Regions from separate parts of the Lysinibacillus sp. FSL R7-0073 genome, predicted to be linked through region 1. Evidence: riboswitches for the same ligand, from Rfam matches in the RefSeq annotation. Region 1 holds a riboswitch; the other holds the start of a gene.

The links. A riboswitch is a leader RNA that binds a small molecule or an ion and turns the genes downstream of it on or off. The one in region 1 is predicted to bind lysine.
Positions count from the first base shown of each region.
Region 2: linked by a shared signal. The riboswitch ahead of MKY88_RS11240 (transporter substrate-binding domain-containing protein) and the one ahead of MKY88_RS01290 (amino acid permease) in region 1 are both predicted to bind lysine.

Region 1 covers NZ_JBBPAS010000001.1:256,053-261,474, forward strand. The annotation lists tRNA gene MKY88_RS01245 (tRNA-Ser) at 1-45, shown strand, start outside; tRNA gene MKY88_RS01250 (tRNA-Phe) at 50-125, shown strand; tRNA gene MKY88_RS01255 (tRNA-Gly) at 132-205, shown strand; tRNA gene MKY88_RS01260 (tRNA-Ile) at 210-283, shown strand; tRNA gene MKY88_RS01265 (tRNA-Asn) at 291-367, shown strand; tRNA gene MKY88_RS01270 (tRNA-Glu) at 369-440, shown strand; gene MKY88_RS01275 (nitric oxide synthase oxygenase) at 776-1,822, shown strand; gene MKY88_RS01280 (hypothetical protein) at 1,888-2,409, shown strand; gene MKY88_RS01285 (CynX/NimT family MFS transporter) at 2,469-3,701, opposite strand; lysine riboswitch at 3,853-4,029, shown strand; gene MKY88_RS01290 (amino acid permease) at 4,111-5,422, shown strand, end outside.
Region 2 covers NZ_JBBPAS010000001.1:2,274,731-2,280,152, forward strand. The annotation lists gene MKY88_RS11230 (2-oxoglutarate dehydrogenase E1 component) at 1-1,837, shown strand, start outside; gene odhB (2-oxoglutarate dehydrogenase complex dihydrolipoyllysine-residue succinyltransferase) at 1,929-3,185, shown strand; lysine riboswitch at 3,490-3,676, shown strand; gene MKY88_RS11240 (transporter substrate-binding domain-containing protein) at 3,795-4,652, shown strand; gene MKY88_RS11245 (amino acid ABC transporter permease) at 4,820-5,422, shown strand, end outside.

The DNA of each region.
Region 1 (5,422 bases):
GGCGGGTAACACCGCGCGGGGGTTCGAATCCCTCTACCTCCTCCATTTCGGGTCAGTAGCTCAGTTGGTAGAGCATTAGATTGAAGCTCTAAGTGTCGGCGGTTCGATTCCGTCCTGACCCACCATTATTTGCGGGTGTAGTTTAATGGTAAAACCTCAGCCTTCCAAGCTGATGTCGTGAGTTCGATTCTCATCACCCGCTCCAAAATGGGCCTATAGCTCAGCTGGTTAGAGCGCACGCCTGATAAGCGTGAGGTCGATGGTTCGAGTCCATTTAGGCCCATCATTATTCCGAAGTAGCTCAGTTGGTAGTAGCACCTGACTGTTAATCAGGTTGTCGCAGGTTCGAGTCCTGCCTTCGGAGCCACGGCCCGTTGGTCAAGTGGTTAAGACACCGCCCTTTCACGGCGGTAACACGGGTTCGAATCCCGTACGGGTCATCAAGCATGTAGCACAGTTGTGTGCTACATGCTTTTTTCTATGTCTTTTCATAAACATGTTTAAAAGCTAAAAATCCTTTGATAAGGTTTTGTAGCTTTTGAATGTTAGGTCTAAATTCATTTCCTTCTCCCAAATGCTAATAATCCCTTTCTTTTTTATAGGCTCGTTTAAAGGAGTACTACAATTCAATTCAATTCAAACTATCTGGAGCGATGCTTCCTACTAAATTTGAACAAACTATTTCATATATGCAATATGTATGTTTTTTCATTAACTATTTTCATGGTGCTTATTGCCTTGTTCCCCTAATATGAGGATAAGTGGAGGAATCGATATGAATATACAGGAGATACAAAGTTTTTTAAATCAATACCAGCTTGAACAAAATGAATCCAAACTTTGGTTAGAAAATAGATTACAGCAGATTAAAAGAGCAGGGGAATATAAGCCTACAACAGAAGAGCTAGTTTTTGGTGCACGAGTTGCATGGCGAAATAGCAATAAATGTATTGGACGGTTGTTTTGGCAATCATTGCATGTAGTAGATGCACGAGAAGTTTTAGATGAACAGGGCATTTTTCAAAAGTTACTAGAGCATATTGAGTATGCCACTAATCATGGGAAAATTCGTCCAACTATAACAGTGTTTGCAACTGACAGAGTACGAATTTGGAATCATCAGCTAATTCGTTACGCAGGCTACGAAACAGAAGAGGGCATTATTGGTGATGCACATTCCATCACTTTTACAAAAATATGCGAATCGATGGGCTGGAAAGGCGAGCGTACGCCGTTTGATGTGTTACCACTCGTCATACAGGTAGACGGACGTGCTCCCCAGCTATTTACGATTCCTGCCAAGTATATTTTAGAGGTTCCAATACGTCATCCGGAATTGGAAGCTGTGGAGAAATTAGAGTTGAAATGGTATGCTGTTCCTATTATTTCGAGTATGCGTTTTCAAATGGCTGGCATTGATTTTCAAGCAGCTCCATTTAATGGCTGGTATATGGGGACTGAAATTGGGGCACGCAATTTAGCCGATCATGACCGGTATAATACGCTGCCAGCTATTGCGGGAATATTTAATCTGGATACAACCAAACAAGCTTCTCTATGGCGTGACCGTGCATTAGTGGAGCTCAATATTGCTGTCCTACATTCTTTTAAAGAGGATGGAGTGAGCATTGTAGATCATCATACTGCTGCTCAGCAGTTTAAATTATTTGAGGAAGCTGAGAGATTGGCAGGGCGAGAAGTTACAGGTAACTGGACATGGTTAATCCCACCACTTTCCCCTGCGACCACTCATATATTCCATAAGCCTTATATAAATACTTATCATACGCCCAATTATTTTTATCAAAAACCATGTTATTAACTTTAAAGGAGTTGTTCATAAACTAACAGCTCCTAAGTACCTTTTGGGGAAAGGGGCAATTCAAGATGTTGAACCAAAATATTTCGAATATCCCTTGGCAACAATTGACGACACCTTATGGCAGAGGAACAGACATTCCTCGTCTAATTGAACAGGAACAATATCATGAGCTGACTGAACTAATTGAACATCAAGGAACACTCTGGCAGGTGACGCCATGGGTTTTGCTTATTCTTTTACAAAAGCTTTCAAGTAAAAATGTGGAGGAAGTCACCTTAGCAGAAATAGAGCTTTATTTGGCTGTGGCTCATGCAATAACTGAGGATTATCATGATTCAACACGTAACGTTTCAACGATGCTGGAGCTTTTGGATACGAAATATTTATGGATGGAAAATGAAGAGGATGATGAGCTTGAGTGGGAGGAAGATACGCCTAGAGGCTATGAACAGGAAGCTTTTTTAGGCTATTATTATTTTAGTTTTTTACTTCTTCAAGAGGCGACCCCTGTTTTTACTGCTATTAAGGCACGTACCAAGGGCACAACAGAGGAACTTGCGGAACTGCTAGCCTTACTAAAACATTAGAAAAATGAAATTGATATAGACAAAAAGCAGATGAGGTCAGCTTTCCCATCTGCTTAAATTTAATGGACATATTGATCTTTAGAGGCTCGCATGGAGCATAAGAAGAGTGTCATAGCTACAACAACAAAGAGCCAACCTGCAATATTCCAACCACCAATTAAATCATGGAGGTATCCGAAAAGAATCGGCCCAATGGCAGCGAATAAATAGCCTAATGATTGTGCAAATCCTGATAGATCAGCGGCTTCAAATGCTGTACGCGTACGTAGTGTGAAGAACATCATTGCTAATGCGAATGAAGCTCCACCTGCTAAACCTAGAAGGATCATCCATAATATTCCTAAAGTTGTCCATTCCATCACAACGCCGACAAATCCTACTAAATAGAACGATGTAAACATGAGGACAAGTGGTCTTTGTGAAGTCATTTTACCAGCGATAATGGGGACAGCCAATGCCATGGGGACTTGTGAGAATTGCATGATAGAAAACATCCAACCAGCTTTATCAGGAGCCAATCCCTGCGCAATATAAATTTCAGGAATCCAAGCTGCTGTCGTATAAAATAATAAAGATTGTAAGCCCATTGCACCGGTTACTGCCCATGTAACAGGTGATTTCCAAAGGGGTTTACCTGTTTTTTTGGCCGTAGTAGCTGGTTCTGGCTTATTCAATTTCAATTGAGGTATCCAAATTAAAATTGTTAATACGACTAATATAAGCGCCACAGCCAATGCTCCCTGCCAACCTAGTGACGAATTAGCTATTGGATAACTAATACCTGCTCCAAGCCCAGCCGTTAAGTTCATCGACATAGTAAAAAATGCCATTAATAATCCTACATGGTATGGAAATTTTAATTTTAATAACCCTGGAATCAACACATTTCCAAATGATATTGCTACGCCAATGAGCACTGTGCCAAATACAAGTAATCCTGTTGTACCAAGGGAGCGTAGTACAATTCCTAAGGCCAATAAAATAGTGGATAAAAATAAGGTTAGCTCAAGCCCGAGTTTTCGTGCTACAACTGGTGCGAACGGTGATATAATGGCAAAAGCAAGCAATGGAATAGTTGTCAGAAAACCGGCTAGAACATTGGAAATACCAAGATCGTCGCGGATAAAGGATACAATTGGACCCACGACAGTTAGTGGCATTCGTAATGTAGACGCTATAAATATTATTCCAAAAACTAACAATAAAGTTGTTCCCCTCCAGCTAATTTTTCTGCTCGGGTAGCTGGCGGAATGATCATGTAAAGTCAAAATAATTCCCCCTGTTATAACCATTCTAATTGAACTACTATAACACTTTATCACACTATTAAAAATAGTGGAAAATTCACAAAATACAAAACATTAATGGTTATATTGAAATGTCTTAGGTCTTATGTTAGTATAGTAAGCATCATAAATTTAATAATTATATGCCTCATGTTTGTATTGAGGTAGAGGTCGCGATATTTATAAGTAAGCTAATTGAAATGACAAGCATTGAAGAGATTAGCTGAAAGGAAATATTGCCGAAGTGTGAGGGGACTTGAAAACCTCATGCTGGGGCTGTCTCCGAAAGGAACAGAACTGTCACGTTTGTACAACGTGTTGAGCTATCGTTTAGGAAAAACTGAGGATTAACTAGCCATCACATTGTTCATGTGATGGCATTTTTTTGCCTCATAAATAGGAAGGAAGCTATATCGTGAGTGAAATAAAAGTAAATCAGCTCGGCCATAAAGCACCGAAGCTGAAAAAAGAATTAAAAAGCCGCCATATCACAATGATTTCTTTAGGCGGTACAATTGGTACAGGGCTATTTCTAGCTAGTGGAGGCGCCATTGCACAAGCAGGACCGGGAGGCGCATTGCTTGCCTATGCGTTAATCGGTATTATGGTATATTTCTTAATGACAAGTTTAGGTGAAATGGCTGCATATATGCCGTCCTCGGGTTCTTTTAGTACGTATGCGACAAAATTTGTAGATCCAGCTTTAGGCTTTGCACTTGGCTGGAACTATTGGTATAACTGGGCAATTACGATTGCAGCAGAAATTGCGGCAGTGTCATTAATTATGAAATATTGGTTCCCAGATAGCTCATCAGCACTTTGGACAGTATTATTTATTGTAATTGTACTGACATTTAATTTATTGTCTGTAAAGAGCTATGGTGAAAGTGAATATTGGTTTGCGATGATTAAAGTGGCTACGGTCATTGTATTTATTATTATTAGCATATTAATGATTTTTGGTATTTTAGGTGGACAGGCACCTGTAGGTTTTACAAATTTCTTTATTAGTGATGGACCATTCCATGGTGGCTTCCTTGCTACATTTGGTATTTTCCTTGCAGCAGGATTTTCATTCCAAGGAACAGAGTTACTCGGGGTTACAGCAGGGGAAACAGATGATCCAGGAAAAAATATACCGAAGGCAGTAAAATCGGTGTTTTGGCGTATTATTTTATTTTATATTTTAGCTATTGCTGCTATAGGGATGTTGATTCCATTCACAGACGAGCGCTTATTATCGGAGGATATCGCTGTATCTCCATTTACGCTGGTGTTTGATCGTTTAGGCATTGCTTTTGCTGCCTCCTTAATGAATGCCATTATTTTAACGGCTATGCTATCAGCAGGAAATTCTGGACTGTATGCATCTTCACGTATGCTATGGCAATTAGCAGTGGATGGTCATGCTCCTAAATTCTTTGCAAAGTTAAGTCGTCGAGGTATTCCGATTTATGCATTGATCGCAACGTTAGCTGTAGGCTGTGTAGCGTTTTTAGCGTCATTCTTTGGTGATGGGGTTGTTTATATTTGGCTTTTAAATGCCTCGGGGATGTCAGGGTTTATTGCTTGGCTAGGTATTGCATTTAGTCATTATCGTTTCCGTCGTGCTTTCGAGGCGCAGGGTTTAGATCCAAAGCTATTACCGTATAAAGCAAAGCTATACCCATTCGGTCCACTATTCGCCTTTACTATTTGTATGATTGTCGTAATTGGACAGAATTACA
Region 2 (5,422 bases), 2.0 Mb from region 1:
TACACGTGCAACGCAAGATGACACTTCAAAACCAGGTCAAGCGATTCATGATCGCACAAAAGGCTTAGGAATTCTTGTGCATGGTGATGCAGCATTCCCAGGGCAAGGTATCGTAACTGAAGTATTAAACTTTGCTAAAACTGAAGGATTTACAACAGGTGGTACTATTCACATTATCGCGAACAATATGATCGGTTTCACGACTGAACAATATGATTCTCGTTCTTCTGTTTACTCTTCTGACCCAGCAAAAGGGTATGAAGTACCAGTAGTACATGTGAATGCAGATAGCCCAGAAGCAGTGGCACAAGTTGGTCGCTTTGCAGCTAACTACCGCCAAAAATTCGGCAAAGATATTGTCGTTGATTTAGTTGGTTATCGCCGTCATGGTCATAACGAAACGGATGATCCAACAGTTACAAACCCAGAAACTTATAAATTAGTATCTAAACACGAAACTGTACGTTCGTTATATGGTGCAGCACTAGTAACAGAAGGTCTTGTATCAACTGAGGATGTAGCTGCTTTAGATACAGCTATTTATGCAGAAATGCAAGCGGCTTATGATCATGTAAAAGAAATGGCTTCAAAAGATGAGCACCATCAATTAGAAATGCCAGAAGAATTAAAAGTAGAGTTCCCACAAATTGATACAGCAGTTGGAGCAGAACGTTTAGGTAAAATTAACGAAGAGCTTCTAGTGTTTGAAGAAAACTTCGAGCCACAGAAAAAGCTTGGCAAAATTTTAGAAAAACGTCGTGATGCATTTGCATCTGCAAAAATTGACTGGGGTCACGCGGAAACTTTAGCTTATGCAACGATTATCCAAGATGGCACACCAGTACGTTTCACAGGTCAAGATGCACAACGTGGTACTTTCTCACAACGTCACTTAGTGCTTCACGATAAAAACAATGGTAATGTCTTTACACCACTTCATCATATTTCTGGTGCAAGTGCATCCTTTTCAGTGCACAACTCACCACTGACTGAAGCAGGGGTAGTTGGCTTTGAATATGGTTACAACCTAGAAAACGGCCATGTATTAACAGTTTGGGAAGCACAATTTGGTGACTTCGCGAATATGGCACAAGTAATGTTTGATAACTTCATTTCAGGGGCACGCTCTAAATGGGGTCAAAAATCTGGCATGGTGATTCTATTACCACATGGTTATGAAGGCCAAGGTCCAGAGCACTCTTCAAGCCGTATGGAACGTTATTTACAAATGTCAGCAGAAAATAACTGGTTTGTAGCAAACTGTTCAAATGCAGGTAACTACTACCACTTATTACGCCGTCAAGCAGCGTTATTAGGCACTGAAGGTGTACGTCCACTTGTGGTTGTATCACCAAAATCATTATTGCGTCACCCATTAGCAGCAGCTAATGCTGAGCAATTAGCAGATGGTTCATTCCAAGAAGTGATTGAACAACCTGGCTTAGGTACAAAAACAGAAGCTGTAGAGCGTATTGTATTAGGTACTGGTAAAGTGATGATCGATTTAGCAGATCGCGTGAAAGATGGGGAAGGTTTCGATCACGTACACATTGTTCGTGTAGAACAACTTTACCCATTCCCAAAAGAGCAAGTTGCTGGTATTATTGCTAAGTATCCTAATGTAAAAGAAATCGTATGGGTACAAGAAGAACCTAAAAACCAAGGCTCATGGAATTATGCACTAGAAACATTATATGAACTTGCAGAAGGTAAAAAGCTTCGCTATGTAGGTCGTCCTGCAATGAGCTCAACTTCTGAAGGGGATGCAGATTCTCATAAAGCAGCTCAATCATCACTTATTGAAGAAGCAGTTGCTGAGCCAGTAAAGGTTAAATAATAACATATAAATATTGATAGCTGGGCTACTTGCCCATAAGCAGTAGCCCTTTTATGTGCGTCATGCACGTTAATCAAAGGAGGAAATGAAAGTGGCTGAAATTAAAGTCCCTGAATTAGCAGAATCGATTACAGAAGGTAGTATCGCACAGTGGGTTAAAAAAGTGGGCGATCGCGTTGAAAAAGGTGAATTCATCGTTGAACTTGAAACAGATAAAGTAAACGCTGAAATCATTTCTGAAGAAGCAGGTGTATTAACACAAATTTTAGCTGAAGAAGGCGATACTGTACTAGTTGGTCAAGTTATTGCTATCGTAGAAGCAGGCGAAGGCGCAGCAGCTGCACCAGCAGCGGCGGCACCAGCTGAAGCAGCTCCAGCTCCAGCAGCGCCACAAGCGGCTCCTACAGCACCAGTTGCAGCAGCTCCTGTAGTAGAAGAAACTTCTGGTGAGCGTGTCATCGCATCTCCAGCGGCACGTCGACTTGCACGTGAAAAAGGCATCGATCTTGCAGCGGTATCTCCAGTAGATCCACAAGGCCGTGTTCGTGTACAAGATGTATCAGCACATGGTACAGCACCAGCAGTAGCGGCACCTACACCAGTAGCAACTACAGGTGGCCCAGTTGTATTCACACCAGCAGCTAATTCTGACCGAGTAACAATTGAAAAAATGAGCCGTCGTCGTCAAACAATTGCAAAACGTTTATTAGAAGTTAAACAATCAACAGCAATGTTAACAACATTCAACGAAATTGACATGACAAACATCATGGCACTTCGTAAACGTAAACAAGAAGAGTTTGTTAAAGCAAACGACATCAAACTTGGTTTCATGTCATTCTTCACAAAAGCTGTTGTTGCAGCACTGAAAAAATACCCATATGTAAACGCTCAAATCGTTGGCGATGAATTACATTTAAATAACTTCTTTGATATCGGTATTGCAGTATCAACTGAAGAAGGTTTAGTAGTACCAGTTGTACGCGATGCAAACAGCAAAAACTTCGCAGAAATCGAAAAAGATATCGCTAGCTTAGCGACTAAAGCTCGTGAGAAAAAACTAGGATTAAATGACATGGCTGGTGGATCATTCACAATCACAAACGGTGGTGTATTCGGTTCATTAATGTCAACACCAATTATGAACGGTACTCAAGCTGGTATTTTAGGTATGCACTCAATTGTTAACCGCCCAGTTGCGGTAAATGGTGAAGTTCAAATCCGTCCAATGATGTATGTAGCACTTTCTTACGATCACCGTATCATCGATGGAAAAGATTCTGTAGGATTCTTAAAAACAGTTAAAGAATTAATCGAAAATCCTGAAGATTTATTATTAAATTCATAATTCCTTTAAACCCTGTAAACTTTGTTTTACAGGGTTTTTTTCTTGGTTTTCTGTATCACTAAAGTCTTTAGTTATTTTGAAAATACGAAACTATTTACTTAGAATAAAAACCATTGATCGTAAAAATTTGTGGTTTTCCGGCGGTTATATTGACAAAAATACATAGATTATTAATGGATAGGCCAAGCATAATACCCTAATATTGTCATTAGTCAGAAAAATGATAAAACTCTCTTGACGTACATACTAGTTTTATAGTAGTATCTAAATATCAATTAAATAAACAAACCTCACTAACATATAACAGTGAGGTAGAGGCGCGGTATTTATTAGTTCATTGTTGAGTACAAGCAAACAAAGACGCAATGAAGAAGGAAATATCGCCGAAGTATAAAAGGAGCTCGTACTTTTATGCTGGGTCTGCAGTGAATAAGTGCAGGACTGTCCTAGTAAATTCAATTCCAGGTTTACTAGGTTGTGCTATCTCGGAAACATGGAATAATAGTGAGGATTTGGGCAACTGTCATAAAAGGTAAGACCTAAGTTCACAAAACTTAGGTCTTTTTTCGTACAGTTGTCTTATTTTTTTACAGAAAAGGGGAGTTTTTCATGAAAAGAAAATGGTTGTTAGTAATAATCTCTATCATGACGGCAATTGTGCTAGCTGCATGTGGCACTAGTGACAAAAAAGAGGGCAGTTCAGGTGATGCTGGCGCAGATAAAGAAGAAAGCGGCGGTGAATTCCGAATTGGAATGGAGGCTGGCTACCCACCATTCAACTGGACACAGCAAAATGATGCAAATGGTGCAGTGAAAATCGCAGATAACGCAGAGTATGCAGGCGGCTATGATGTACAAATGGCGAAAAAAATTGCTGAAGGTTTAGGTAAGGAATTAGTGATCGTTAAATTGGAATGGGACGGCTTAGTACCAGCGCTACAATCTAATAAAATTGATGCGATCATCGCGGGAATGTCGCCAACAGAAGAACGTAAGAAAACAATTGATTTTACTGAAAACTACTATACTTCTGATTTTGTCATGGTTATTAAAAAAGGCAGTAAATATGAAGGCGTTAAATCGATTCAAGATTTCTCTGGCGCAAAAATTACATCACAACTTAATACATCCAACTACAATGTGATTGACCAAATTAAAGGTGTCAATAAACAAACAGCAATGGAAAGCTTCCCAGCTATGCGTGTAGCTTTAGAGGCAGGTAAAATTGATGGCTATGTTGCAGAACGTCCAGAAGGTATTTCCGCAGCTGCTGCCAACGATAAATTCACATACGTAGCATTCGAAGAGGGCTTCGATACAGATCTTTCAAATACGTCAATTGCTGTAGGCTTACGTAAAGACGATGCGAATCTTGATAAAATCAATGAAATCCTAAAAGGTATTTCTGAAGATGATCGTCAAGCGATAATGGAAGAAGCTATCTCTCAGCAACCAGCAGCACAATAAAAAATGGCACGGACTAGTGGCTAGTCCGTGCACTATCATTTCATCATTATTAAAATGAGAACCTCTCTACATAATGATAATGTCCTAGCGAAATAAAACATAGACTAGTAAAAAGAGCTAAGGCACGAAAAGATAGCAAGCAACATGACATTGTTAGGAGGAACATCATGAGTCTTGAATGGATACTTTCAATTATTGAAAACAACTGGCAAATGTTTTTACGAGGTGCGTATTATACGTTACTGATTTCAACTATAAGTACAATTATTGGTGCATTTATCGGATTTTTCATCGGAATTATGCATACGATTCCAGTTCGTAAAAAAGGTGTGAAATTTTATAGCTTAAAGCTTATTAATTTTATACTCACATGCTATGTTGAATTTTTCCGTGGTACACCAATGATTGTACAGGCAATGGTTGTCTACTATGGATTAGATATTGCATTTGGCATAGACATGCACTTTATTACAGCGGGGATTTTAGTTGTTTCGCTTAATACAGGTGCCTATATGGCAGAAATTGTTCGCGGTGGTATTGTGTCGATTGATAATGGTCAATATGAGGCAGCATCAGCTATCGGTATGAATCACTTCCAGATCATGCTTCACGTAGTTTTACCACAAGTAGCGCGTAACGTACTACCTGCGACAGGCAACCAATTAATTATGAATATTAAAGATACAGCCGTATTAAACGTTATCGGAGTAACTGAATTATTCTTCCAAACAAAATCTATCTCCGGTAACAACTTCCGTTATTTTGAATCA